Regions from separate parts of the Salinicoccus bachuensis genome, predicted to be linked through region 1. Evidence: predicted binding sites of a transcription regulator. Region 1 holds the regulator's gene; the other holds the start of a gene.
The links. The regulator Rex, encoded in region 1, represses fermentation and respiration genes when NADH is low (regulators of the CRP and FNR family bind a similar motif). The targets are predictions, from matches to a motif close to TTGTGAAATATTTCACAA.
Positions count from the first base shown of each region.

Region 2: the regulator Rex is predicted to act here: its motif matches at 13,434-13,451, upstream of pflB (formate C-acetyltransferase).

Region 1 is NZ_CP138333.2:2,055,753-2,070,868, forward strand. It holds gene RQP18_RS10510 (CPBP family intramembrane glutamic endopeptidase) at 1-278, shown strand, start outside; gene RQP18_RS10515 (S8 family serine peptidase) at 417-4,052, opposite strand; gene RQP18_RS10520 (phosphate--AMP phosphotransferase) at 4,188-5,618, opposite strand; gene RQP18_RS10525 (M3 family oligoendopeptidase) at 5,752-7,452, shown strand; gene RQP18_RS10530 (LPXTG cell wall anchor domain-containing protein) at 7,487-8,716, opposite strand; gene RQP18_RS10535 (MurR/RpiR family transcriptional regulator) at 9,000-9,836, opposite strand; gene RQP18_RS10540 (glycoside hydrolase family 32 protein) at 9,951-11,426, opposite strand; gene tatC (twin-arginine translocase subunit TatC) at 11,439-12,200, opposite strand; gene RQP18_RS10550 (twin-arginine translocase TatA/TatE family subunit) at 12,251-12,487, opposite strand; gene RQP18_RS10555 (redox-sensing transcriptional repressor Rex) at 12,528-13,160, opposite strand; gene RQP18_RS10560 (ABC-F family ATP-binding cassette domain-containing protein) at 13,298-15,116, shown strand, end outside.
Region 2 is NZ_CP138333.2:52,529-67,644, forward strand. It holds gene RQP18_RS00225 (fructose-1,6-bisphosphatase) at 1-1,197, opposite strand, end outside; gene RQP18_RS00230 (class I SAM-dependent methyltransferase) at 1,365-2,015, opposite strand; gene RQP18_RS00235 (Hsp20/alpha crystallin family protein) at 2,109-2,537, opposite strand; gene RQP18_RS00240 (quaternary amine ABC transporter ATP-binding protein) at 2,820-3,869, shown strand; gene RQP18_RS00245 (ABC transporter permease) at 3,859-4,695, shown strand; gene RQP18_RS00250 (glycine betaine ABC transporter substrate-binding protein) at 4,722-5,609, shown strand; gene RQP18_RS00255 (FMN-binding negative transcriptional regulator) at 5,686-6,297, opposite strand; gene RQP18_RS00260 (GNAT family N-acetyltransferase) at 6,319-6,840, opposite strand; gene RQP18_RS00265 (hypothetical protein) at 6,927-7,562, shown strand; gene RQP18_RS00270 (TDT family transporter) at 7,608-8,558, opposite strand; gene RQP18_RS00275 (antibiotic biosynthesis monooxygenase family protein) at 8,689-9,360, opposite strand; gene RQP18_RS00280 (hypothetical protein) at 9,357-9,548, opposite strand; gene RQP18_RS00285 (antibiotic biosynthesis monooxygenase) at 9,700-10,026, shown strand; gene RQP18_RS00290 (LysE/ArgO family amino acid transporter) at 10,128-10,742, shown strand; gene RQP18_RS00295 (YwaF family protein) at 10,751-11,464, opposite strand; gene RQP18_RS00300 (MATE family efflux transporter) at 11,602-12,948, shown strand; gene RQP18_RS00305 (TIGR04104 family putative zinc finger protein) at 13,017-13,355, opposite strand; gene pflB (formate C-acetyltransferase) at 13,504-15,116, shown strand, end outside.

The DNA of each region.
Region 1 (15,116 bases):
CCGGACCGAAAGTGGTTTCCTTCCTTGTCGCCGGGCTCGTCAGCGGACTCATCTTCGCTGTCGCCCACTGGGACTTCACCCATGTACTCATCTATGTCGTCATGGCCTATACATTCAGCTTCCTGTACGTCATCACCGGCCGGCTGCTCGTCCCCATCATGGTGCATATGCTCATGAACGGACTGGTCGTGCTGCTTCAGCTGATGTTCAAGGATTATATCGAGCAGCTTGAAGAGATACAGAATGGCGTCGGCATGATCATCCGCCTGCTGTTGTAAGGTTACAGAATATCGAGAATGGGAGCGCTCCTGCTTCCGTTCTTTTTTGTTTCATCTCCGACTGCAAGTCAACACCATATATTTAAAATAAAACGGACTCCATGAGACAACCCTCGTGGAATCCGTTTTTTAATGGCTTCAATCCTGTTCTGTCACTACATATGACGATGGCACCGTGGTCTGGATCACCTGCTGCTTCTTGTTGTATTTGGATTTGACGACGGTTTCTGCCGCAATATCGTATACATCAAAGTGTCTGCCTGGTGCTTCGATCATGATGCTCATCGCAGAATCGAGCTGTGTGATGGTCTCTTCCGCTTCTCCGCTGATGCCGGTGAGCACGACTTCATAGATGTCGCTGACATGATGCGCTTCAGTCGATGGTGAACGCATCACCGTAACCTCCACACTGTCATATGACGCAAACTGCTGGAAGTTCTGGACGGTCAGCTGGACGGCGGAACCTCCAACGTCCAGCACAACCGTCTTGTTTGGACGCATTTCCGCAAACTGGGAAATCAGCGTGTTGGGAATGCTGACTGTGGCGGAACCGTCTTCGATATATTCATCCGGTACGGCGACATGGATGTCCTTGATGTTGTTCCTCGTTATTCCGTCACCGATATCCGATTCAGTGACTGCGTAGGCGTCAGCAGGTGTCTCCCCTCCCGGAAGCCCGTCCTGGCCTTCGGTGATCACATCCTCGTCGAAATCGACCGTATACGGATAGGATGCACTGTTGCCGGCGGCATCTGTGAATTCAAGCGTCAGATGATACGTCCCGGTATGCCCTGAGAAATCGTGTGCCAGGGTGCCGTCTGTATTGATCTCTATCGCACCCTCTTCGCTGCCTTCACCATTTGCCAATACATAGTTGGCATTTATCAGGGTGTTCGGTTCATATGTCATGCCGTACATTTCTTCCAAATCCGGAAGTGCTTCGATATACAGGTCGCTGACGTTTGCTGTAACGACGCCGGATGCAACTGCCGGTTCTGTAACCTGTGTGGCTTCACGCTTCACAAACAGCGGTCCGTCATACTGGAGCTCGAGACCCCCTTCATGCTGGGAAAACGCATCGACGGTATAGACGCCATCCGGTACGTCGGAATAGACGTATTCATTGTTCTCGATGTTGTACATCGTCCCGTCGACAGGCACCGTGATTTCGGACTGGATACCTGTTTCAAAGGCGAAATCCCCGATGTATCCATCAGAATACGGTCCGGATGATGGATTCAGCAGATCGAACCAGCTGAACTGTGTCATCTCCTGCGGATTATGGAAGGCGGCATATACGGATGTTTCATCCTGCACGCCATCCCCGTTCGGTGAGATGTGGTAGTCATTCAGGTAGAACTGTGCAAATCCTTGCTGGAGCGGTTCTCCGAATCCGACTGCGAACGGTACGGAGTACTCTCCTGAAGCGCTGGATACATTGATGTAGCCCAGGAATTCATTCCCCGGTTCTGCAGTGCCGGCCGGGATGTCCAGGGTGAACTCCACCGTCTGGCTGCCGTTGACCGTCACCGGATTCATGTCTGGTGTCAGCGTCGCGCCTGCCATGGCGCCTGTCGGCGCTTTGGTCGTTACGACTTCAAAACTGTATGCTTCCCCGGAATCGCTCTCGATGATCAGATCTTTCGTCACCGTCCTTGCGGTCTCTCCAGGACTTTCATACCCGAATGACATCGTCCCCCGCGTATGGGTGTATGTCGTGCCATCCATTGCGGATTCATGTGGCACTTTCAGCAGTGTATTCGTCGTCGCTGCTGCATATGGCTGGACGAGTCCCGCACCTTGGGCAAATACATCGTAGGCTGAGGTATCCAGCACTTTTGCGGTATTGCTCATCGCGGATTTGATATCGAATGGATCCCATTCCGGATGCAGTTCGAGCAGCAGTGCCGCAATGCCTGAGGCATGTGGTGCTGCCATGGAAGTACCCGTGTACTGGGCATATGCCTGGTCATAGGATTCTCCGGCCGCAGCGAATTCCGGAATTGTCGAAAGGATGTTCGTCCCCGGTGCAGCAATATCCGGCTTGATGTCAAAGTTTGGTGTGGATGGTCCTCTCGAAGAGGATGCATTCACCTGGTCACCTGCCGTCATTGTGTCTTCGAAGCTGTTGAAAGTGACATTCCCGCCACCTGCTTCTTCCAGTGCTGCGGCAAATTCGGCTCCGAGTGTATGTGATATATCCAATGTTGGAATATAGTCGAATGCCGTACCGAGGAAGATGTCCACCGGTCCTGGCGCATTCGAGCCATCCGCCGAGTTGTAGATGATGACACCCCGGGCGCCATTATCACGTGCATGCCTGATCTTATCGACGAAAGCGATCTCTCCGCGCTGGATCAAGGCCACCCTGCCTTCGACGTCGATGCCTTCAAAATCTCCAGCGGCGCCCACACCAGGTACATTGACGACTTCCATCTGGGAGTCAAGCTGCTCCTCAGGATGGGTTCCGATCGTGAATGCCATGAAGTCGGCATCGAGTGTCTCTGAAAATCCACCCGCTTCAAGCGCGACATTGGATGCCACCCTCTGCTCAGGCAATGTCGTATTGCCCACGCTTATTGCCATCGTACTTGTCGCCGGTCCGCCGACCGTCGAGCGCTCGGGACCTGCGTTCCCTGTCGCCGCAATGGAGACAGTACCCAGCAGCATCGCATTGTTCAGTGCGAATGAGTTGGCCTGGCTTTCATCGCTCAGCGTATTGCCGAGTGAGAGGTTGATGACATCCATGCCATCCTCCACAGCACCTTCGATGCCACCGACGATCCATGAAGTATAGCCGCTGCCGTAGGCGCCGAGTGCACGGTAGGCATACAGGTCGACCTCAGGTGCCACACCGACCATGCCATAGTCGTTGTTGCCCTGTGCCGCAATCGTACCGGCCACGTGTGTCCCGTGGGTCGTCCAGTAGGAGTTGCCCCGCTCGTCATACTCCGGCAGGCCTTCCGGGCGTTCCTCCGGCTTCGTCTCATATGGATCGTCCGCCGGACGCTCCGTATTATAGTCCGGTCCATTTACATAGTTCCTGCCGCCCTGGTATGCATCAGCAAGGTCAGGGTGGTTGTAGTCTATGCCCGTATCAATGACACCGACTTTCACGCCTTGCCCCCTGCTGCCGAGCTCCCACACTTTCGGTATTCCAAGATGCGTGATGCCCGTGATGTAGTTCGGTGCTATGTCCTCATCCGATACATCCGCCAGTCCTTCTATATCCTCGCCGTGTCCATTGCCCGGCTCCGGATCCAGCTGAACGAAGAAGTCCTCCTCGACGAGTGCCACTTCCTCGACTTCAAGCAGCTTATCCAGATCCTGTGCCGCAATGGTCATGGACTGGGCATTCAGCACAGTATTATATGTATTCCCTTTGGAATAGCTGATATTTTTATTTCTCATGCTGTGCTCCGCCTGCTGTTGCTGTTTCTCTATCTTCTCCTTGATCTTTCCAGCATCAAGATTGGACCATTTCTTGCCCTGGGACTGCACAAGTCCTTTCTGGAGTCCGACGGAAGGTTCCCTGAAATGTACTATGACATTTACATCCCCCTCTTCATCCTCCAGGCTTTCTCCAAGTTGTGCTGGCCCGGTCAATACATCCACCTGGGCCTCTATGTTCTCATATTTCTCAAGGTGCGATTCATCCAACGAAGGTGAACGTTGAGGTTTGCCGAGCTCATTGGCAAGCACTTCGGACCCGAATGCACTGAATACCATGAGCAGTACAGCAAACAGGAGAAATACCCTTTTGACTGATTGCATCTACCTTCCCCCTTTTTATTTTGAACTATTTAAAATATTCTAAAATTAAATAGTTACCCTTTATAGGATATACATTTTTTGGGGAATCTGCAAGAATTATTCCGAATTCCGGCAAAAAACCGGCCGAAGCCGGTTCTACTCTTTATTCAAACGGGATTCGCATGCTTCGATGACTTTCCTGAGTGCAGTGATCCTGGCGTATTTCTTGTTGTTCCCTGCAACGACATGCCATGGTGCATGGGCCGTGTGTGTCCTGCGCACCATATCTTCACTGGCCTCGACATACAGGTCCCACTTCTCCCGGTTCCTCCAGTCTTCGTCGGTCAGCTTCCACTGCTTGTCGGGATCTTTCTGCCTGTCTTCGAAACGTTCAAGCTGCTCATCCTTGTCCAGGGACAGGAAGAACTTCACGATGATTGCACCGGAGTTGTACAATGATTTCTCAAAGTCATTGATTTCCTCATAGGCCTGCTTCCATTCCCTGTTGGAGGCGAACCCCTCGATGCGTTCCACCAGCACCCTGCCATACCAGCTGCGGTCATAGAAGCCGATATGGCCACTTCTCGGCACATCGGTGGCAAAACGCCACAGGTAGTGATGGGCGAGTTCGATATCCGTCGGTGCCCCTGTAGCATTGACCGTGTACCCTGTCGGGTCGAGCGGTTCCCTGATCCGCTTGATGTTGCCGCCTTTCCCTGCAGCATCCATACCTTCATAGACGATGACCAGGGGGATCTTCTTCTCATAGAGCTGGAATTGGATCTCCCGCATCCTCTCCTGCAGGCCGGGGAGTATCTTCTTGTATTCCTTCTTCTTTATTTTCTCCTTCTCAAAATCGAAATTGAAGAATTCAGCTTCATAATCCTCGGTGAATTCCCCATCGACCTTCGGCGCCTCCGCCTGCTCTTCCTTCTCCACCCGCTCTTCCAGGCGTTCGATGATGGTTGAAAATAAAGTGTTGATCGCCTCCCCCTTATCTTCAAAATCGATCACCGTCCACGGACATCCGGTCGGTGCTTCGAGAAACTGCTTCATTTCATTCTCATAGTCGATTTTATCCAGCCGCTCCTCGAATTCCTCCGCCTTCCATTTCAGTACCGGATTGGCCTTGAGCTTTTCAATATGATGGTTCCTGACCGCCTCGCTCGTATGCACATAGAACTTGATGATTTCATAGCCATTATTCATCAGCGTCTCTTCAAAATGGTCGATGTCCTGCTTGATTTCCACGTAATCCGTTCTGACATTTTCCTGTATGTTCCGTGTCTTGTAGTCGATGTATTGGGCATACCAGCTTCTGAAATGGATGTTGATATTTCCATTCCTCGGCAGGTGATTCCAGTACCTCTGCAGGAAAGGGTATCTCAGATCGATGTCCCTCGGCGGACGGGTCGCCATGAAGTCCGTATATTTGGCATCCAGCGCCATATACAGCGCATTCGAAAGACGTGATTTCCCGGAAGCCGGCGGCCCTTCGATCACTATCATGAGAGGGATTCCCATTTCCTTCGTTTTCCTGGCCATCTCTCCAATTCTGCTTTCCAATACTTCATCTACATCTACCATACAATTCTCTCCTTTTTATCCTTCTCTTCCCTACACTACCCACAAATCAAATAATCTGAACATATTAATAATTTGGATGATCAATCAGTCAATGTGGTAAAATATAACTGTATAAAAGTTTAGGGGGATGCATATGGCACTTACTTTTAAAGACTATCAATATGAAAGACCCGACCTTGAAAAGATCTCTTCCGAGGTCGATGATCTGCTCAACGAATTCAAAACAAAGACAACTGCTGAAGAACAGGGCAGTGTCATTGACGAACTGAACAAGCATTTCAATCATCTGTCTACGATGAGTACCCTCGCCTACATACGGGCTTCAATCGACACAAAAGACGAATTCTATGACAGGGAAAGGGATTTCTTCGACGAATATGGACCTGTAATACAGGAGATCGACCATAAATACTATCAGGCAATATCTTCGAGCCCGTACAAGGATGCACTTGAAGAGCGGTACGGGAAGCAACTGTTCGCCCTTGCAGACAATGCAATCAAAGGCTTCGATCCGAAAGTGAAGGCACTGCTCCAGAAGGAGAACAGGCTCGATTCCGAATACTCCAAGCTGATGGCTTCTGCGGAAATCGAATTCGATGGAAAAGTGCTCAACCTCTCGGAATTCGGTCCCTACGCGCAACATACGGACCGGTCCATGAGAAAAGGAGCCACTGAAGCGGTGCAGGGCTTCATGGGGGAACACTTGGAGAAGATAGACCGGATATTCGATGATCTGGTCAAGACGCGGCATCAGATTGCCCAGGAGCTCGGCTACAAGGATTTCGTAGAACTCGGATACATCCGGATGAACCGCATCGATTATGACCGGGAAATGGTGGAGAATTTCAGACGCCAGGTGGCGGAGCATGTCGTCCCGCTTGTTACAGAGCTCAAGGAAAGGCAGCGCAGAAGAATCGGCCTTTCCGAACTGAAATCGTACGATGAATCCTTTGATTTTGTAACCGGAAATGCGACACCAAAGGGCGATACGGAGGAAATCCTGAAAAATGGAGAGAAGATGTACAGGGAACTATCTCCGGAAACGGATGAATTCTATACGTTCATGAGGGAACGCGACCTTTTTGATGTCGAAGCGAAGAAGGGCAAGGAAGGCGGCGGATACTGCACATTCATTCCGGAGCATGCGTCACCGTTCATCTTCTCGAACTTCAACGGCACACTGGATGACGTCACAGTACTCACACATGAAGCGGGCCATGCATTCCAGAGCTATATGTCCCGGGGGTTCGAAGTGCCGGAATATCAGTTCCCAACCCTCGAAGCAGCTGAAATCCATTCCATGAGCATGGAGTATTTCACCTACCCCTGGATGGAACTTTTCTTCAAGGAAGACACGGACAAATTCAAATTCACCCATATGGCGGATAATATATCCTTCCTGCCTTATGGCGTCGCCATCGATGAATTCCAGCATATCGTCTATGAAAACCCGGAACTGACACCTGAAGAGAGGCGACAGGAATGGAAGAAGCTTGAAGACAAGTACCTGCCCCATCGGGATTATGATGACATAGAACCGCTTTCCAGCGGATCATTCTGGCACCGCCAGGGCCATGTCTTCGGTGTACCCTTCTATTACATCGACTACACACTCGCCCAGGTCTGTGCCCTGCAGTTCTGGAAGCGGGCAAATGAAGACTTCGAAGCGGCGTGGACCGACTATGTCCAGCTGTGCAAATTGGGCGGATCACTGCCATTCAATGCCCTGGCAAGGTCTGCAAACCTGACCTCACCATTCGAAGACGGCTGCCTCGAGTCCGTTGTCGGCGAAGTCAAAGACTACCTGAACTCAATAGATGACAGAGCACTATAGAAAAATCCCCATTCATTCGAATGGGGATTTCCTATTATTTGCATTTATGATTATTTGGCCTTCTTGTAATGAAGAGCAGTATGGCACCTGCAATCAGGAGCGTCGTACCATATAGGAAAGTATAATCCGTTTCGCCCGTATCAGGCAGTGACTTCCGATCTGTTGAAGCGATGACACCCTCTTCATTCTTGATTTCTTCCTCAATCTCGACGATATCCGATTCATCCACTTCATCTTCCGACATGATTTGGGATGCCATCAGACGATTGACCCTCTTATCAAGGAGGTTCAACTGTTCATCAGAAGCGCCTGGATTCAATGAGATGCCTTCCAGAATATTGCCGTAGTCATAACGGTAGTACTTCTGCCTATTTACATTTTCGGTTTCAGAAGCTTCCATGTCTGCTTCTGATTCTCCGGAGAGTGGCTGATCAGGCGAATATGCTTCAACTCCGCTCTCTTCGGCATCATACTCTGTGGCTGTATCACCTTCAGCAGCAGGTTCATCATGTTCGATTGCCGGCTCCTCTGTAGCAGGCTCTTCAGGCGATTCGCCTGTCACTTCCTCTTCCATCGGATTATCTGCCGGGCCTTCAGCTGTCGGCTCATTTGTCTCTTCGCCCGTAGGCGCTTCAACCGCCGGTTGCTGGGTCGACTCCTCAGATGGCTCTGCCACGGGTTCAGATGATGGCTCCTCTGATGGTTCTGTTGTCGGCGCTTCGGCTGAAGGTTCAGATGGCTCCTGATCCGTCGTCTCCTCAGTTGTCACTTCCTCCGTCTGCTCTGCCGTCGGTTCAAATGATGCCTCCTCTTCTGATACCACTTCTTCTGTAGGAACTTCTTCCGTCACTTCTTCGGAAGATTCTTCAGGGGGCGGTTCAGGGGTCTCTTCAGTGGTCTCCGGGTCCGGTTGTCCTGCAGGGTCTTCCACAGGCTCAAGAGTGCTGCTTTCCTCTTCGGCAGGCGCCGGCTCCTGGCTTTCATGTACAGGTGGTGTTTCATCGGTTTCTGCTTGGGTATTGTACTCTGCGATTGCCTGCTGCTGGACTTCCTGTTCAGTCGCATTCTCCGGCGATGATTCGACCAGCAGTTCCTGTTCTGTTCCTTCTTCTGTGATCTCTTCGATATCCTCTTCAACGGACACCGCTTCTTCTGTAGCCTCTTCGGTATTTTCTTCATTGGAAACTGCTTCTCCAGATGCCTCTGTACTTTCTTCCGTACTTGAAACTGCATCTGCTTCATCAGCTTTTATTACTGTATCCATATTATATGTGAATATTGTTGATGCGATCAAAAGGGATGCGATACTTGATTTCATCAGTTTTTCTCTCAAAATAATTCCCCCATCAGGCTTTGCCACCATTTAACGAATATCATCATTATATTGGAATGGGGAAGCAGTATCCACCTAATTTCCATCTTGTTACATAACCTTAATATAGCAGGAAAATTTGGAATGAATATTTCAGTAATGTTTCAAGAAGATATCTTTTATTGAGGGGCCGTTACTTATGTAAAAACCCCTTTCGTATTGAAAGGGGCATGGATCAGTGGGTGATGTCATATGTCTTGATGATCGTGTCGTAGGCAGAGGCGCCAAGTTCCCGGCAGATATAGAAGAATAGTACATCACAGATGACAAGCTGGGCGATGCGGCTCGTCATGTTCATGTATTGTATGTTCGTCTCTTCTTCAGTGATTTCTATCGCGATATCGGCATTCCTTTTTGCGATGGAAGCATGGTTCTGTGTCAGGATGACCGTTTTGACCCCGAGCTTCTTCGCCAGCTTCACGACTTCCACGATCTCCTTCGTCTTGCCTGAAAGAGTAATCAGGAAGAGCACATCATTTTCCGTCGCATTGGACAGCCGTGTCATGCACAGGTATTTGTCGGCGGTGAAGAAGGCGTTTATATTGACCCTATGTAACTTCTGTTCGAGCTCATTTCCAACATTCGCCGAATCCCCCACTCCGAATATGAAAGTATTGTCCGATTTGGCAAAAAGGTGTGCCGCCTCTTTCATCGCTTTCCGATTGACGATCTTTTCTGTGTTGTAGAGTGCCTGGATGGTATTTTTGAACACTTTGTCAAAAATATCCTTATGTGTATCCTGTTCAAGGTCGATGACCCTGGATATATTCTCCTTCTCCAGTGTATGGAGCTCCTTTGCAAGCTCCACCTTCAATTCCTTGATGCCTGCAAGGCCAATCCTTTTGGAAAACCTGACGATTGCCGCATCACTTGTATTGCTGTTTCTCGCGATGTCCTTGACCGGCATGTTGATCACTTTCGTGGGATTGTCCAGCATGAAGTTTGCAATGCGCTGCTCCACTGGTGTCATATATTCAAAACGTTTACGAATCTGGCTCAATACCGAAAACATGTCTTCCCTCTCCTCTCACCCTAACCTTGTGTAGATTAATAATAACAAAATAATCAATCAATTATAAGGAAAATTGAAATAAAATTATATTTAAATAATGAAATTAAGTTTGTTCTACTTATTTTCGATTACAGGATTGGGTGATAACTGTTTCAGACTATACCTGGTCATCCTGACATGGCAGCTGCCGATCTCCGTGGACACCTCCATGCCTGTCGCTTTGCGTGAAGGGAAGATGCGTGCCGTCATCACCGCTTCCCCGTCATTGGCAAAGACTTCGATGCTTGAGACATCGACGAATATTTGCAGCTTGGAGAGCGGCGCATCAAGTGCCACCTTCCTGTCTGTTCCATCCACATTTTCAGGCATTTCACCACTGAAGGCCGTATCAAGGATGAGCGTCCGCGTTGCGGAATTATAGATGAGGCTCGTCTGTTCCCGCCTGCTCACCCTCAGGTCGATATGAATACGGGTCGCATCGTTCTCAAGCATCTCCATGACGAGTTCGTAGCTGTCCCCGTAGAAATCCCTCATCTTTTTCGGGCGATGGTCGAAGTATCCCTCGGCGGTCATTTCCGCTTCTCTCAATTTTCTCAGACCCGCAGCCGGTTTCTGCCTCAGTTGCCCCTGTTCAACCGAAAGTTCACGGGGCAGCGTCAGACAGTGCGACCATGAATCATCGGTCGGGTAGCCGGTTTCCTTCATGCCCATCCAGCCGATCATCAGCCGTTCACCGTTGCCGTTGAGGGTTGTCTGGGGCGCATAGAAATCGAACCCATGATCGAGTTCATGAAAAGGCCCATGATTCATCGTCAATGAGTCATAATCCATTTCACCAATCGTGTACCCCGACTGGTAGATGTTCCAATAGCTGTTTCTGTACCTGTCGAGTCCCTGGGGACAGAACATGAATACATGATGGCCGTCCAGTTCAAAATGATCCGGAGACTCCCACATGAAGCCGAACTGGTCGAGATGTGTTTCCAACTCACCCCTGTACTGAAAATCGGCAGGCGTATCTCCGGCAAAGACGAGGACACGGCCATAGTCTTCCGATGTAGCGGCACCGAGCATCATGATATATCCGCCATTCCCATGCCAGACTTTGGGATCCTTCATCAGCCATCTGTATCCGGGTGGTGCACCCTTTATGACCGGCACGGTCCTGTCCGGGTGGAGGCCACCTGCTTCCATTTTAAACGTAGTGTACTGCTGGAACGCTGTATTCGAACGCACTTCCGTATGATAGAGGTGGATATTCCCTTCCATTACAAAAGCGGAGCCCGAATAGGCTCCGTCCGACAGCATCTTCACTATTCCCCTATTCTCAAAAGAAACGAGGTCGTTCGTAGTCACATGATACAGGCATCTGGTCCTTTTGTCTTCAAAGGGTGACCACTGGTAGAGGATATGATACGTACCATCGTGGTAAACGAAGCCGGCAATGGAATCCATGCTGCCCGCAATCGGCTGCACATGATACTTCTGCTTCCACTGATTTTCCTGTGTCCGTTCAATCCGTTCATTCAATGCTTCGCTGCCTCTTTCATCCAACGCTTTAAACGCTTCAGTGTTCGAATCGAATTTCACCCTGAATACCTCCTAGTCGGAATCCAAAGATTCTTCTATTGCCTTCTGTTCTGCCTTCAAGTGTCTGCGGTAGCCGATTTTGGAAATATAGATGCTGAATTCGTAAAGAATGATCATTGGTATTGTCAGCATGATATGCGTCATCAGGTCCGGGGGTGCAATCAGTGCTGCGACGATCAGCAGGATGAAGTAGGCATACTTCCTGTTTTTCCTGAGGAACATCGGCGTCAGCAGACCAAGCTGTGTCAAGAACAGCACCAGGATCGGCATCTGGAATATTGCACCGAATGGCAGGACTGTTCTGAACAGAAATCCGAAATATTGATTGATGCCGATGGTCGTTTCGATTCCCATCTCTTCCGAAAGGTCGAAAGTGAACTGGATGATGTAGGGCACAAGAACAAAGTAGCCGAAGGCCATCCCAATCAGCATGAGGATCATGACAATCGGAATGTAGCTCAATGTCAATTTCCTTTCATTGCCGTATAGTCCTGGCGCCACGAAGGCCCATAGCTGGTACATGATGACCGGCAGCACCACCACAAGACCGATTATGACGATCACAAGCAGATAGATCTTAAGCGGATCAGTAACCTGGAACGCATGCATCTGTATGGATTCCGCCCATGGCGCATTCTGCATCCGGTATATCAGGGGCTTGGACAGGAAAAATCCTACGATCAGTGCCCCGACAAAGAAATACATGACAATCAGCAGACGCTTTCTCAATTCTTCCAAGTGCTCGGTAAATTCTTTTTTTTCCGAGTCTTCCATCTTACTTTTCACCTCTTTAAAAAAAGGCGGCTTTCGCCACCTCCAAATCTTTATACTTTAGTTTCTTCAGCTTTTTCGACTTCAACTGCTTCAATCTTCTTCGGCTGTTTTTTCTTCTCGTACTCTTCTTCTTCCTCATCATCGTCTGTAGCGAGACCTTTTGTTGCGTCTTTAAATTCCTTTAAAGTGGAGCCCATTGCGCGTCCAAATTGAGGAAGCTTCTTGGGTCCGAATATAATCAATGCTACAACAGCGATTACTATCATACTTGTTGGTCCTACTGCCATAAGCGTCACCGGCATTAACATTTCGAGCATAATACCCCTCCTAGATATGTTTCATATAAAAGAATAGCGCCTGCAATTCAACACTCAAATCTATATTGTGTACATAGATTCCATCAGTTACGTCCAATCTGATTGGTGTGAAGTTCAGTATACCTTTGATGCCCGCATCTACAAGCCGTTCAGCCATGTCCTGGCTGACCTCTGCCGGCAAGGTAAGTATCGCAACGTCTATGTTATGTCTACTGACCATATCCTCAAGTTCATCTGGATGATATACTAATGTATCATTGATGGATGTGCCAACAATTTCATCATTGCTGTCAAAGGCAGCAACTATGTTCATTCTATCATTTATGTTGCTGAATTTGTAGTTTAATAATGCACTGCCCAGATTACCTGCACCAATGATTGCTACGTTCCTTACTTCGTTCCCCTGGATGTGTTCCATGAAGAAGTTCAGAAGGCTTTTGACGTTGTATCCATAACCTTTTCTACCGAGTTCACCAAAATAGGAGAAGTCTCGCCTTATAGTGGCAGAATCAATATCCAATGCCTCACTGATTTCTCTGGATGAGACTCTATCCACACTGGATTTTTCAGCGTTCTTAAAAAATCTATAGTATAAAGGGAGACGTTTCATAGTTGCATTTGGGATTTTCTTTTTACTGTTCAAATGTCCCACACCTCGTTTATTACACTCTGTTGGTACATTATAGCATATCTCAATTTTCATAGTGTAGTCAATGTCATTTAATTTCATCGTTTTTTTAATTTATTTATTGTAGACTTGAAGAAAGTGAGGTAATCAATATGATAGTAATGCAATTGGGAAATGTAAAGAAATCATTCGGTACAGATATGATTTTTGAAAATATAAATCTGGAAATAAAAAAAGGGGAAACCGTCGGCATTGTTGGGAAAAATGGTGCCGGAAAGACGACACTCATGAAGATAATGGCGGGGGAACTCGGGCTTGATGAAGGTCAGGTCACTACGCCGAAAGGCATCTCCATAGGCTACCTGACCCAGCAGATGACACTGGAATCCTCCCAGACCGTCCGGGATGAAATGATGCGTCCATTCTCCCACCTGCTCGATCTCCAGGAGGAGATGCAGAAAGTGACGACCTGGCTGGCAGAACATGATTATGACGACCCTGCCTATAGCGATCAGATGGACCGGTACGACACGCTGCAGAATTCATTCGAGTCCCAGGGGGGATACACGATCGATGCCCAGATCAAGACGGTCACAACCGGGCTGAGTTTCACAATCGATGACCTCGACCGCAATGTCGATGAATTCTCTGGCGGACAGAAAACACGTCTTGCCCTCGGCCAGATGCTCCTGTCGAAACCCGACCTGCTCCTTCTTGACGAACCGACCAACCACCTGGACATGGACACCGTGGCATGGCTCGAACAGTATTTGAACAGTTTTACAGGTGCCATCGCAATCATCAGCCACGACCGGTACTTCCTGGATCGGACGGTCGACAAAATCTTTGAAGTGGAAATGTACAGGGGTACCCTCTACCACTCCAACTATACGAAATACGTCCAGGAAAAAGAGAAGAACTACAGTCTTCGGATGAAAGCTTACGAGCATCAGCAGAAGGAGATCAAACAGCTTGAAACGTTTGTCGAGAAGAATATAGCACGGGCCTCGACAAGCAACATGGCAAAAAGCCGCCGCAAGAAGCTTGAGCAGATGGACCGGATGGATACACCGCAGATCGACAGAAAAAGTGCGCGCTTCTCTTTCGATATAAAAAGGGAAAGTGGAAACGACGTCCTCCGGATCAATAACCTCGACATCGGCTATGAGGAGACGCTGAACAGCGGCATCACCCTGAATGTAGACAAAGGAGACCGCCTGGCGGTCATCGGGCCGAATGGTATAGGAAAATCCACCCTCGTCAAAACCATTGCGAAGGAATTGCCACGGCATGCCGGAGAAATCATCTATGGTACGAACGTCTCCATCGGCTACTACGATCAGAAACAGGCCGAATTCACTTCCAGCAGGAATGTCCTTGAAGAACTGTGGCATGAGTATCCGAACATGAATGAAAGCGATGTCCGCAAAGTGCTCGGCCGCTTCCTGTTCACCCAGGATGAAGTGATGAAGAGTGTCAATGATCTGAGCGGTGGGGAGAAGGCCCGCATCCAGCTTGCGAAACTAATGTTGGAAAAGAATAACCTTCTCATTCTCGATGAGCCGACCAACCACCTGGATATCGACAGCAAGGAAGTCCTGGAAGAGGCACTTCAGAATTTCCCAGGGACCATCCTGTTCGTCTCCCACGACCGCTACTTCATTGATCGCATCGCCACCAAAATTGTGGAAATGGACCTGCAGCATCTCAAGACCTACAACGGCGACTACAGCTACTACCGCCATAAGAAGGAAGAACAGGCATCCCTCGATATCAAAGTGGAGAAGCAGGATAACAAAAACCAGAATGGCACTGATTATGAACAGCAGAAGCAGAAAAGGAATGAGATGCAGAAGCTGAAACGCAGTACGAGCAGGATGGAAGAACGCATCCAGGCACTCGAGGAAGAAATCGCAGCGACCGAGGCGACACTCGCCGACCCCGAAGTATATGAAGATTACGAAAAAGCCT
Region 2 (15,116 bases), 610 kb from region 1:
TTTTTTCATCAGGAAATTCATGTGGCGTTTCAACTTTTCCGATTGCTGGAGGGAGAGCAGGAGTTTATCGATGACTTCCTCTTCCTCTTCGAGCAGTTTCACTGGATCTTCTGGATCGACAGTCGAGAAGCAGGTGTGCTCCAATGGATAGGTCTCCCCGTAGACTGTGATTTCCTGCTTGTCATAATCGACTTTTTCCAGAACGAGCCGCTCTTCCATTTCGAAATATGGACGGCGTTTGATGATCGGGCTTTCCAGCTTGAACTGGATGATGGCGATGGCCTGGTGGATTTTTGTAATCTGGAGCTTTTCCTGTTCTGTAAGTGCCTTTTCCGAATGCTGCTTCGGATGGAAGGCAGGATTGTCTTCATAATATTTCTCAGCCAGGTTCAGAAGTGGACGCAGGTTGATGCCGTATGCATCTTCGATGATATCAAGGTTGTCATAGCGTGCACAAATCCTGAGAATGTTCGCAAGGCATACTTTTGAGCCGGCATATGCACCGATCCACAGTACATCGTGGTTCCCCCACTGGATATCCAAGGAATGATAGTCGATCAGCGTATCCATGATCTTATCCGGCTCCGGTCCTCGGTCGTAGATGTCCCCTACTACATGGAGGTGGTCGACGACCAGGCGCTGTGTTGTATAGGAAAGGCCTATGATGAGTTTCTCTGCCTGGCCGAGTGTAATGATCTTGTCAACGATCTTTTCATAATAAGGCTTTTTATTCGTATCTTCATCACTCTTGTAGAGCAGTTCCTCGATGATGTAGACAAATTGTTTCGGCAAAGCTTTTCTCAGCTTTGAACGTGTGTACTTGGAAGAGGCGAAAGATATCAGTTCGATCATATGATGAATCTTTATTTTATACCATTCGTTCAGCGCCTCTCTTGAACCTACCTGGTTCTTGACCAGTTTCAATTTGTCCTCCGGGTAATATACGAGGGCTGCAAATTCGCTGATTTCATCCTCTGTCAGCCTGTCCTTGAAAACATCCCGGATTTTTACCCGTACGTTGCCGGACCCATTCCTCAGCACATGCTGAAAAGCCTGGAATTCCCCATGCAGATCGCTGACAAAATGTTCAGTGCCCTTCGGCAGGTCCAGTATGGACTCGAGATTGATGATCTCCGTGACGACTTTTTCTTCGCTATTGAATTTTTCTGACAGCAGGTTGAGATATTTCGCTTCCATATCCCGTCCTTTGCCGACTGTCCCAGTTTTGAAATCGTTACCAAAAGTATTTACCATAAGACACACTCCTGTTCAGATATTACCCTCCATTATACTTGAATTTCGGGAGTTTTGGCGCAGTCCTTTCAGATTCATTACATTTACATTCATTTTCATAGCTGAGTTCTTCATGAATCCAGCATGAACGTTGTATGCCGTACATTGTTGGTGTGGATGATCTTCAGCCCCGTTCTATTGGCAATATAATGCATGGTTTTTGGCGTATAGAAGGAGATATGAGTGCGGTCACGCATATAGTGCCAGTTGTTGAAATGATTCATGTCATTGTGGTGGAAAAGGGTCATGACAGCAAGTACTCCCTCAGGTTTCAAGAGGTCGGCGAACCGGCTGAAGTATTCGAGGGGGTCTTCCAGATGTTCGACCACTTCAGTAGCGGTAATCAGATCGTACTTTTTTCCCTCATAGATCCTCTCCGGGACATAGAACAGGTCGTATATGTCCATATGGAAATCATGGTTCTGATCCAGTATCTGGGCAAGAACCGGTGCCGGCCCACTTCCGAAATCAAGGCCCTGAACATCGCCGCTGACATAGGGGAAGACCGCATCATACAGAAACTCATAGAAGAAATCGACATACCCGGGGTCATCGATCGAGTTGTTGTGGGAGTTGTAGATTTTGAGTTCCTCCTGTTCAGAAAGGATGCTGTTTTCATCTTTAGAAACATATTCACAGAAAGGGCAAAAGTGGTAGTCACCAAGTTTTTGATGGCTGAAAAGGCTGGTGTCTGAGTGGCATAATTTGCATCCCGTGTTCATCGCATCACCTCTTAATCTGTAAGTTTTCCTTATTATACCAATAAAAAAAGCATGAACCAAAAGGTTCATGCCTGTTCACTGATTATTTATCGTCTAATTGATTTCAATGCGTTTCGAGCGGTCATCTCTATTTGTTTTTGGGAGTGTTATTTTCAGTATACCGTTATTGAAGTCGGCTGAAATGCCGTCCTCCCGGATGTTATCGAAGGCAAATTGGCGTTTTATGGTGCTGTAGCTGCGTTCACGATGAATGACACGTCCCTGATCATCCTTGGCTTCATTATCGATGGATTGTTCACCTGAAATCGACAGTATACCGTTACTATATTCAATATTGATGTTTTCCTTCTCGATGCCTGGCAGTTCCGCCTCGAGGACATATGAGTGGTCATACTCTCGAATGTCGGATTTCATCGTGCTTTCAGGGAATTGTGTAAAGAGTTGACGACCAACATCCCTGAACATATCGCTAGGACTCATATCAAAAAAGCTGTTGTTGAAAGGTTTCATTTCAAAAGCCATTCCACATCTCTCCTTTAATGATAATATACAAAGCCCCGGATATCTTCACACCCTGCCGACTTTGCATATATATTATAACACTAAGGTCAATGTTGGTCAAATGATAATGATTAATTTATATCAATATTTATTTTCTATGTATTGCTTACTATTTAATACCTTATAATAATATATTACATTAGCATTTTATCTAACCAAGTTTGATTTATTAAATTCCTTATGTTAGGTTGGTAAAGCGCACTAAGAGGGTGCAACGGATAAAAAATGTTGAACAGTTAAGGAATGAGAGATGTGGGCATAATAGAAATAAAGGATGTAACCAAGGTTTTTGGAGATTACACCAAAGAGGTGCAGGATCTATTACATAGCAATGAATCGAAGGATGAAATATTCAAGAAGACAGGCGCCACAGTGGCGGTAAAATCTGCGAATATGACGGTAGAACAAGGTGAAGTCTTTGTAGTCATGGGGCTTTCAGGGAGTGGCAAATCCACTCTGATAAGACTCATCAATCGCCTGATAGATCCGACAGATGGGAATCTGATTGTTAAAGATAAGAATGTCTCCAAGTTAAGTGCAGAGGAACTGAGAGAATTCAGAAGAGTGAACTTGAGTATGGTTTTTCAGAAGTTTGCTTTGTTTCCATTTAAAAATATACTCGAGAATGCTGCTTTCGGGTTGGAGGTAAGAAAGATTCCCAAGAAAGAAAGGCTGGAGAAGGCGGAGAACGCCCTCAGACTGGTCGGATTGGATAACTATAAGACCCAGTATCCGGATCAATTGTCCGGTGGAATGCAGCAGCGTGTAGGTCTGGCTCGGGCACTTGCAAACGAAACGGACATACTTTTGATGGATGAAGCATTTTCTGCCCTCGATCCCCTGATCAGGAAGGAAATGCAGCATGAGTTGCTGCAGTTGCAAAAAAAGATGAAGAAAACGATTGTCTTCATCACTCATGATCTGGATGAGGCACTTAGTATCGGGGACCGCATCGCCCTCATGAAAGATGGTGCAATCGCACAAGTAGGCAGACCTGAAGAAATCGTAAGAAAACCTGCGGATGATTATGTAAAATCTTTTGTAAAAGATATAGACCGCTCAAAGGTGCTTAAGGTCAAACATATCATGACACCACGTGGCAATGACTGGATATCTGATCCTAAGCACACGATTGACTCGGAAGCACTGCTATACAAAACATTCGATGCTTTTAAAGAGGGCGTCAAGGAACTAGGTGTCGAAGAAAACGGAGAAACGATCGGTGTCGTAGAGTTTGATAAGGTGTTTGAAGTTCTGGCCCAGGGAAGCGAGGTGAATGGTGATGTTGGATAGTCTCCCGCGTTTGCCTGTTGCCGACTGGACAGCGAGTTTTGTGGACTGGCTGACCAGTTCGTTCAGCTTCATATTTGACCCTATAAAACTGTATCTTGGCAGTCTGATGGATATGATCATCACTATTTTGGAGTTTATACCTCCAATACTCTTCATCCTCATTATCATGGCATTGGCTGCAATATTCATGACGAGAAAGATCGTATCTCCGTTGCTGATTGGTCTCGGTCTCCTATTCATATATAATCAGGGGTTATGGGAGCATCTGATTGATACGATGACGCTGGTAATCATAAGTGGGTTAATATCAGTCATTATCGGCATCCCATTGGGCATCCTCATGTCCAGAAGTGACTATTTCGAATCGTTCATGAAACCGGTTCTAGATTTCATGCAGACGATGCCGGCTTTTGTTTACCTGATACCAGCCGTTGCATTTTTCGGTATTGGAATGGTGCCGGGTGTGTTTGCTTCTGTTATTTTCTCTGCTCCCCCTACGATTCGGTTGACGAATCTGGGAATTAGGCAGATTTCAACAGACCTGATTGAAGCAAGTGATGCATTCGGTACTACACCTTTCCAAAAACTGGTCAAAGTACAATTGCCACTTGCGAAAGTGTCCATCATGGCCGGTGTAAATCAGACAATCATGCTGGCACTTTCAATGGTAGTCATCGCATCCATGATCGGTGCGCCGGGTCTTGGAACGGAAGTATTGAGTTCTCTGCAGAGAGCTCAAGTAGGTACAGGGTTTGTTGCTGGATTGGGTATCGTGATATTAGCAATAATAATTGATCGTTTTACACAGTCCAAGAAAAATATATAGAACCAATAATCTTAGGAGGTTATTTTGTGAAAAAGTGGAATCTTTTAGTACTGACACTTGTATTATCAGTTGTCCTTGCAGCATGTGGGGGCACGGAAGAGACGGAGACATCAGAAGAAGGCGGAACAGAAGATAATGGTAACTTGGGTGAAGAGAGCCTTACTCTCTCATATGTAGAATGGGATTCAGAAATTGCTTCTACTTACGTCATCCAGAAAGTCTTGGAAGATGCTGGATACAGCGTTGAAATAACACCGCTTGATAATGCCATCATGTGGCAGTCGGTCGCAACCGGTGAATCGGATGGCATGGTAAGTGCATGGTTGCCTTTGACACATGGAGATCTATACGACGAGTATGAAGAACAATTTGAAGATCTGGGCGCAAACTTGGAAGGTGCAAAAATTGGTATGGTCGTGCCTCAGGACTTCCCAGTAGATTCGATTGCTGATCTTAGCGATGAAGCTGGACAGACTGTCACTGGTATTGAACCAGGGGCTGGCGTTGTCCAAGCCGCAGAAAATGCAGTGGAAGAGTACGATAACCTTGAAGGATGGGAAGTACAAACTTCATCCTCAGGTGCAATGGCGACTGAACTTGGACAAGCAATGGAAAATGGCGAGGAAATCGTCGTTACAGGCTGGTCCCCCCACTGGAAGTTCCAAGTACATGACTTGAAATATCTCGATGATCCTGAAGGTATATTCGGAGAAGAAGAACACATCAATACCATCGTTCGTCAAGGACTGGGTGAAGACAGCCCGCACGCCTATGATATTCTCGATAACTTTAGTTGGACGACAGAAGATATGGAAGCAGTAATGCTTGATATAGAAGAAGGCGCTTCACCTGAAGAAGCGGCTACAACTTGGGTTGAAGAGAATCAGGATATGGTATCAGAGTGGACACAATAAGTAATACGGAGAAAAGGATGGCCTCAATTGGGAGGTCATCCTTTTTTTGTTTGGATATTGGCTGGCAATTTCGACTCTAATATCTGTGTCTTTTCATCTCTTCTGATATCTGACGTGCTTTTTGATCATTCTTCTCGGCCAGGTGTTCCATGACGCTGTCAAAGTCTCTCCTACTTTTGTTCTGGTTCATTTTGTAGGCCGCCTGCACTTCATTGACTTCTATTTTGAACCCGACGATACCTTTTATCTGACCTTTACTCTTATCGGATAGGTTTTCCCATGTCTTGCCTGCCTCGCGATGGCCTTCATAGCGATCCAGCAGGTGGATTAGGTCGTTCTCCAATTCGTCCTCTGAAAGCAATGTTCCTGAACCATAGATGTGGAGGGATTGATAGTTCCAGGTCGAGACCTCCTCCTTTTCATACCAGGAAGCGGAAACGTACGCGTGTGGCCCCTGGAATATGAGCAGTATATCGTCGTTATCATCAATGGTCTTCCATTGCGGATTGCCCTTCGCAAGGTGCCCGGTGATGACATGGCCATTGCCACTCCGGCTCATTTCCATGGGAACATGGGTGGCCATTGGCCGGCCGTTATCATTGGATATGATTGTCCCGAATGGATGGTTTCTTACAAAGCTTTCGATTTCATCCAAATTAGTTACTTTATAGTACTTTGGTATATACATCAGAACACCCCTTTTTCGAATTTATGATGCAAGCGGCTTCACCATGATGATATCAGTCTGCTCTTCATCCCCCATGTAGAAGGAATGGCTCCCCTCCTCCCTGAAGCCGAGCTTTTTGTAGAAGGCGATGGCTTTATCATTTTTTTCCCATACACCGAGCCATATTTTGGAGGTCTGCATTTCATTGGCGATATCCATTGCCTTATCGAACAGTATGCGGCCAAGCCCCTGCCCTTGGAAAGCCTTCAGTATGTAAATCCGTTCGATTTCCAAAGCATCATTGCCCATCTCTTCGGTCTGGGCATCTCCAGTGTTTATTTTTAGGTAGCCGGCGTGGTCATCCCCTGCATATATGAAGAAGAACTGGGAGTCTTTTTCAGAAAGTTCATTTTTAACCTTCTTTTCAGTGAATGCCTGGGCAAGGTAGGCTTCCATATTCTCCGGTTTGTTCTGTGCCCTGAACGTTTCGTCAAACGTGACATGGCTGATCTCCTGCAGCTGTTTCCAGTCATTTTCTGTGCATCTTGTAATTGTCATGTTCATCTGCTTCACCCCAATGATAGAATATTCTTATTGATAGTTTACCACGTTGGACGTATTCGGAATAATAAGTTGAAAAGGAGAATTTGATGAGGATAAGGGATATACTGATTGGAATAGTCGTGGTGGTACTGGCTGGATGCGGAAGTGCAACCAATACGATGAAGACAGCTGAAGTCTCTGAAAATGAAAAGCAGCTTATATCAGCCCTTTCCGAGGAAACATTTGTTTATGAGGTTGAGCATGCAGATTTGGAAAAACCTTATTTGAATATTTGGATTGAAGAGTATGTATACGGAGAAAAACAAGAAGAGTATCTGATGAGGCATAGTACGGAAAGAACAGATGAAACTGGAAGTGGATCAGACGAGGGAAGACTTTATTTCTCCCTTCAAGACCAGAATAACGATCGGAAATCAATTAAGATTATACATATGGATAATGGAGTCTACAGTATCAGTGAGCTTGATGCTGTATTTGGTGAGGAGGTTGATATGGAGAATATGAGCAGGACGTCCAGCACTGAAATTGGTGAGTCCGTCGATTTCAGTGATGAAGCGGAAGTGGTCATCGGTGTTATGCAGTATTTTGATAATGCATCTGAAGTACGAGGTGTTGTACCTGAGGCGCTGAATAAGGGGAATGTCCGTGCAGAAGACCTGTTTGAAGAGAATCCCGTTTCCTATTTGATCAAGGTCCAGTTCTCATCAGAACCCCACTCATGATTATATATTGAAAATTAAAGGACCGCAGTGCCTCTCACTGCGGTCCTAGTTATATGACTGGCCGTTGTCTGCATAGCATTGCACGATAAAAATCGAATAGCGTATCAGTACATAGGTGACGATGATGACAGCCAGTGACAGTTCGATGGTGGAAAGGAATCCGAGTATGCTGTTCATCAGACTTCTGCCATCCGTCATCTGCAATGTATAGATGATCGCCGTAGCAGAAATGACGACTGGAAACGTCAGGGCGGCATAGCTCGGATGAAATCTGAAACGCATGATTCTGGGAAGCCTCATGACAATCAGAAAATATACTGTCTGCGACAGGATGAGCAGCAAATATACGAGCATTTCAGAAGGATGTTCCATGACGGAGATATAGCCGGTCAGACATAACGAACCCGGTGCAGCGACGATGGCAACGAGTGGCAGTGTGGCACGGGTGGTCCGCTGTTTTATCACCTGGCTGATGACGAGCGGCAGCAGGATGAGATAGAATGCGAGGGCAATCCAGATGACAATCTGGCCGAACTCCACTCCGAAGTTGCTTGAAGTGGTTGGTATGACACCGATGCCGACAAAAGTGACAAACCAGCCGGGATTGATATATTCGGACTTCATCCTGTTCGGCGTGACGAAGGTGAGGGCGAAGAAAGCCATCAGGCCAAAATGCAGGATGATGGCAAGCCACCATACAGCGAATATGAGCGGATCATTTACAGTGAAATGGCCGAGAATATTGCAGAGTACCATGAGCGACATCGGAAATGTCGGTGATATGGCAGCCACGCCAGGATTATCCAATGTTTTCAGGGTGTCTCTGCCCGTAACGGTGATTTTCATGAAGAACAGGAGCATCAGCAGTATGCCCATGCCAGTGAAAGCCCACCCGATGAGAGTGTGCTGTATGGAGAAGAAGAGATGGCCGAGCGATACAAGGCCGAGTATCAGGCCGCAGATCGAGACAGGTATCTGGTTTAGGAAATGTTTCATAATAAGACACTTCTTTTCTAATGTTGGGAAGGTTGGTATCGCAAATTGAATACAATAAACAAGTTTACATAAGTAAGCCTATGTTTTCAATATGAAGAAGCAGTGACGGATGCATCACTGCTTTATTTAGCTATTCATTTTCCAGCTGGAAACGGACATTGAACGACTGTTCCCGATCGACCACTTCACGATCGAGACCGGATTTCGTTCCCCTTTTCCTATGGGTCTCACCATACTGTTCGGAGTCCTGCCAATTATGGAACGACTGTTCATCCTCCCACAAGGTCAAAATGATGTAATATGGGCCGGATACTGCCTTCATTACGCGAATGGCCTTGAAGCCATCGACTGTCACCAGGTTGGACTGGCGCTTCAGAAACCGTGCTTCGAAAGGTGCTTCCATGCCTTCATTAACATAGATGTTGTTAAGCACACAGTAGCCCGCATTTTCCACTTCCCTCCTACTTTCAATGATGGCATAGTGTACCTCTTCAGAATCCTGCCGGACCACCGCCCGTTCCTCTTCCAGAGAAATTTTGTATTTTCCTTCTGCATCTTTAAGGATCATGCTGTCACCTCTGTGTTCATTATTATTTTTGGGTATATTGGAGCCTATGGCTGTGCCGACCCCGGCTCCCAAAGCAATACCAACCGCCAGCTCGTCGATGGTAATGCCCAATAGTGCTCCAAAGAGTATGCCGAGCAGCAGTCCCGGGCTTCCATTCGATTTTTTAGCGTTATTATTGCTGTTCCGCTTCTCCTCCATGAACCACCCTTTTGAGTATGAATACAGTGTCATCATTTCTTGGAGCCCATGTTCGTAAGTACTGCCCCGAGAACTGCACCGAAGGCACTGCCAAAAGCGACGCCCAGCGCAATTTCATCGGCTGCGACACCCACAGCCGTCCCAATACCTGCACCGAGTGCAATGCCAACTCCTACGTAGGATGCATTCTTCTCCTTCTTTTGGCCATTCTGCTTATTATCCATGGAAACCATCCCCTTTGATTTCAGATATAAAGCCCACCATTCACTCAAATCATACCATATTTCACTGAAGGCTTATCCTGTAAGGCATCCGGTCATACATGATATATTTAGGTGGAAGAAATGGTTTATATTCAAGGAGGTATTCGGTCATATGATCAAAGCAGTGAATCAGATACGTGTAGAAAAAGGCAGAGTGGAGGAAGTGGCCCAACGGTTCTCGAAGGCAAAAGCGGTCCATACGTTTGATGGCTTCATCCTCATGGAAGTGCTGGTCAAGGAGAATACGGAGGAATATGATGTCATCGAAGTATGTACGACATGGGAGGACCATGCAAGCTTCGATGCCTGGAGGGAAAGCCGTGCGACGAAGAAGGCGCATGCTTCGGGCGGTTCTGAAGCGAAATCGGAAGATAACCCGATTCTTGGAGCTGAACTCTCCACCTATGAAGTGTTCGTTCAGCATCACCCGGAACAGTAAGTCGGGATTCAAATATGGTCATGAGAGCCATTCCACGATATAATGGAATGGCTTTTTTCCATTTCCCGGCCAATAATAATTAGAACTGAAGGAGAATGAATATGACTGCAGCACTGTTCCATGGCATTATTCTGGCATTCGGACTAATCCTCCCCCTCGGGGCACAAAACGTCTTCGTGTTCAATCAGGGTGCGTCACAGCCACGACTGCGGGGGGCAATTCCCGTCATCATTACCGCAGGGTTTTGTGACACGCTTCTGATCCTCCTTGCTGTACTTGGGGTCTCGGTCATCGTCCTGACCATGCCGGTCCTGCAGACGGTCATCTTCTCCCTTGGCATCATCTTTCTGCTGTATATGGGATGGTCGATCTGGAAGAGCGATCCAGCCACCCTCAGTCAGGAGGCGGCGGCGATGTCCATGCAGAAGCAGATTCTGTTCGCCATGTCCGTCTCATTGCTGAATCCCCATGCCATCATCGATACGATCGGTGTCATCGGTACAAGCTCACTCAGCTACGAAGGGCTGGAGAAAGTGGTTTTCACTGCAGCGTGCATCGTCATTTCCTGGCTGTGGTTCATCGGTCTTGCGATAGTCGGAAGGACAGTGGGGAACTTCGATACAAAAGGCGTATTTCTGAATGCCCTCAACAAGATTTCTGCAGTCATCATATGGGGTGTGGCGTTATATCTTGCCATGCAGTTGTTTGGAGGATAGATTCATTCCTATGCCTCCTCCTCGTGTGATGCCCGATATTTTAACCGGATTGAACCTTTCACTATGAGATAGACGAACAGAAATCCGAAAAATGTTCCTGCAAGATTAACAAGGATATAGGCGGATGCTCCCAATTCATGAAAAAAAGGACGCTGTTCTATGAAGAAATAGTTGCCGTCAAAATGGGGATTTAAGGAGTAGACCAGAAAGAAGTAGATGAGAAATACGATATAGGCCTGAAGCAGGCCTTTGAAAGTTGGAATGAAGCCGACTGCAAAATGCATAGCGAACGGAAACACTGTATTGATGCCGTGGAGCAGAAAGAATGCCCAACCTGCCATATGCCAAGGTGGGTAGATACCAATTGGGTAGAAGAAAGCACCATAGGAAAAAAGTCCCATATAGAATATTATCTGGTTCAGAAAGTCACGTCGGATGAAGAACTGGAGGATTACAAGCCATACGACCACCCGACAGATCTGCAAAGGGAGTGAATAGGCAGGATCATATTCTTCTGTGAGCAGATACCAGCCTATAATCAGTATCCTTTGCAGTATGGCAAGCAACAGAAATACGAAAAAGACAAAACCTGCTCGTCCGGGAAGCGTTTTTCTCACCATGAATACAAAAAGAAAGACTAGAGCAATCAGCATGACATAGATGAAATAGTTTACGTCACCGGGAGAAACTGCAGGGACCTGCGGATTTATGAAAAGTTTCATATGCATCCCCCATCTCATGAATGATAGGTACAAGGGTTACATCTTCAAGGTGATATTGCCTGCCCTCTTGACTTTAAATTATATAATAGATGATGAATTTGGCAACTTCTTGAAAAAATAATTTGGTAGGTGTAGATATGTCTCAGAATCAGCAGGACTTCACCCAGGGGTCCATCTTGAAATCCCTCATACTGTTTTCCGGACCAATCATGCTGACGAATCTGCTCCAGACGTCATTCCAGATTGTGGACAGCCTTTGGGTCGGGAATATACTCGGTGCATCGGCACTCGGTGCCGTCGCTGTTGCAACGACGATACTGATCACGGTCCTGTCATTCATACTGGGGCTCAACAACGCTGCACTCACCATACTGTCCCAGCAGTATGGCAAACGTGATGAGAAAGGGTTCAAATCCTATCTGAATGCATTCATCGTTACGATGACAAGCATGGCTCTGGTGTTCGGAATCATCGGCTTCGTCTTCGCGGAGCAGCTGCTGCTGTTGATCGGCACACCGGAAGACCTGCTCGGGCAAGCAAGAATCTATCTGCAGATCAGCTTCCTGAGCATGTTCTTCCTTTTTGCATACAACTTCATGAATACGGTCCTCAGGGCGGTCGGCGACAGCAAGACGCCGCTTCGGGTCGTATTTGTCGCCGTCATATTGAATGCGGCGCTGGCTCCGGTATTCCTGATAGGATTCGGGATGGGTATCGAGGGGGCCGCATTGTCGACGGTCGCGTCCCAGGGCATCGCGTTCCTCTACAGCGTCTACTACTCGGTGAAGCACGATCTGATCCCTTTCACAAAACCTTCCCTGCCTTCTGGCAAGGAAGTCAGGCTGATCTTCAACCTCGGCATTCCTGCCGGGCTGCAGATGGCCGTCATCCATGCTGGTGTCGCAGCCATTCTCAGTGTGGTCACACAGTTCGGCGGCCAGACCGTTGCAGGCTTCAGTGCCGCACAGCGGCTCGACAGCCTGATCATGCTGCCTGCAATGGCGCTCGGGACCGCAGTGAACAGCATGGCCGGGCAGAATATCGGAATCAACGACTGGGAACGCGTCAGGCAGATTGCGAAAAATGCCGCCCTCTACAACTTCGGCCTCATGGTGGCCGTCGCAATCTTCGTCATCACCTTCGCCGAATTCGGCATGCGCCTCTTTATAGAGGATGAGGAAGCGGTGCAGTTCGGTGCCCGGTACCTGCGTATCGTCGCCCTCTGCTACCCATTCCTTGGGCTGAACTTCGTGCTCAATGGCATCGTCCGAGCCTCCGGTGCGATGTACCAAGTACTTGGCCTGAACATCATTTCCTTCTGGATATTGCGGTATCCATTGACTGCCCTCTTCGCCTCCCAGTTTGGAGAAGTGGGCATCGGTATCGGCATGGGCATGAGTTTTATACTCAGCAGCGTATTTGCATTCACCTATTATAACTTCGGTGGCTGGAGGCGTAAGCAGCTGTTTGGAGAAAGTGGATAGAAGGATGGATAGTGTTTAATGATACATTGAAAGCTGCCTTGCGGGCAGCTTTTTTAGTTTCCTTAAAGTTATACCTTCCAGAAATCCCCATCGTCGTTGTCAGTGAGTTCAAAGGTGTGTACCTGGAATAATATACCAGCACTCAATGTTGGAATGAGGACAGATACATGGACTTGCCAGGGTGCATTGAAAAAGCTGGGCAGGAAGAACAGCAGGAGCATCAGAAAAGTGGTCAGACTGCTTTTCTTCCTATAACGCCAGGTCAGGTACTGCGCTTCTCCGCAATGTGGGCATGACATGCCCCTATCAAATGAAAAAGACTTCCTCAGTTTATCCTTGAACGTCCATCGTGTGCCGCAATTTGTGCATCGTGTCATGGCAAGGGCCTCCTGTGCATTTGGGTTCATTGTCTCATATTTCCAAAAAAATCTGCAAATGGATAAAGTCTCATCGATGCAGAATTGACACATCTTTCTTAATTTTATATGTGAATTAATTCACGATAATGATATACTTTACTTGTGATATATTGAACAATCATTTGGAGGGATGTTCATGTTGAAGGAAAGAGTTCAAAGAACAGATGCGTGGGAAGGCTTCAGAGCAGGACGTTGGAATAGGAAAGTGGATGTCAGGGAATTCATCCAGTTGAACTACACATTGTATGAAGGGACGGATGAATTCCTGGCCGGCCCGACGGAGGCGACGGAACGGCTGTGGAAGCAGGTGCTGGAACTGTCCAAGGAGGAACGTGAGCGTGGCGGCATGTGGGATATGGACACGAAGACCGTATCGACGATCACTTCCCACAAGGCGGGCTATCTGGACGAGAAACTGGAAACAATCGTAGGGGTGCAGACCGATGCGCCGTTCAAACGCTCCATGCAGCCATTCGGTGGCACCCGCATGGCAAAGGCGGCATGTGAGGCCTATGGATATGAGCTCGACAAGGAGACGGAAAGCATATTCACCGACTACCGCAAGACGCATAACCAGGGTGTATTCGATGCCTATTCGAAGGAGATGCTGGCATGCCGCAAGGCGGGCATCATCACCGGCCTGCCTGATGCATACGGCCGTGGCCGCATCATCGGGGACTACCGGAGAGTGGCGCTTTACGGCATAGATTTCCTCATGAATGAGAAGAAGGATGAGTTCGACAGCATGACGACCGTCATGTCGGAGGATGTGATCCGTCTGCGTGGGGAGATGTCGGAACAGTATCGTGCACTCGGTGAACTGAAAAAGCTTGGGGAAATATATGGATTCGACCTCAGCCGTCCGGCGCGAGATTTCAGGGAAGCGGTGCAATGGACATACCTTGCATACCTGGCGGCTGTGAAGGAGCAGAACGGGGCTGCAATGAGTCTCGGTCGCACATCCACCTTCCTCGACATCTATGCAGAACGCGACCTCGCAGCGGGGGTTGCAACCGAAGCGGAAGTGCAGGAAGTCATCGACCACTTCATCATGAAGCTTCGTCTTGTGAAGTTCGCCCGCACCCCGGACTACAATGAGCTGTTCTCAGGAGATCCGACATGGGTGACGGAATCCATCGGTGGCGTCGGCATCGACGGCCGGCCGCTTGTAACGAAAAACGCGTTCCGCTTTCTGCATTCACTCGACAACCTCGGACCGGCACCGGAGCCGAATCTTACAGTACTGTGGTCTGAGCGGCTGCCGGCGAACTTCAAGGCCTATTGTGCAAGGATGAGCATCAAGACAAGCTCCATCCAGTACGAGAATGATGATCTGATGCGGGAAAGCTATGGTGATGATTACGGCATCGCATGCTGTGTATCCGCAATGAGGATCGGAAAGCAGATGCAGTTCTTCGGTGCCCGGGCAAACCTGGCCAAGACACTGCTCTATGCCATCAACGGTGGAAGGGATGAAAAGTCCGGCGTACAAGTTGGTCCTGAATTTTCCTCTGTTACTTCCGAAGTGCTTGATTATGATGAGGTGGACAGGAAATTCGACGAAATGATGGAGTGGCTCGCCGGTGTCTACATCAATTCACTGAATGTCATCCACTATATGCATGACAAGTACAGCTACGAAAGAATCGAGATGGCACTGCACGACACGGATGTCCATCGCACGATGGCGACAGGCATCGCCGGACTGTCGGTCGTCGCCGATTCACTGTCCGCCATCAAGCACGCCAC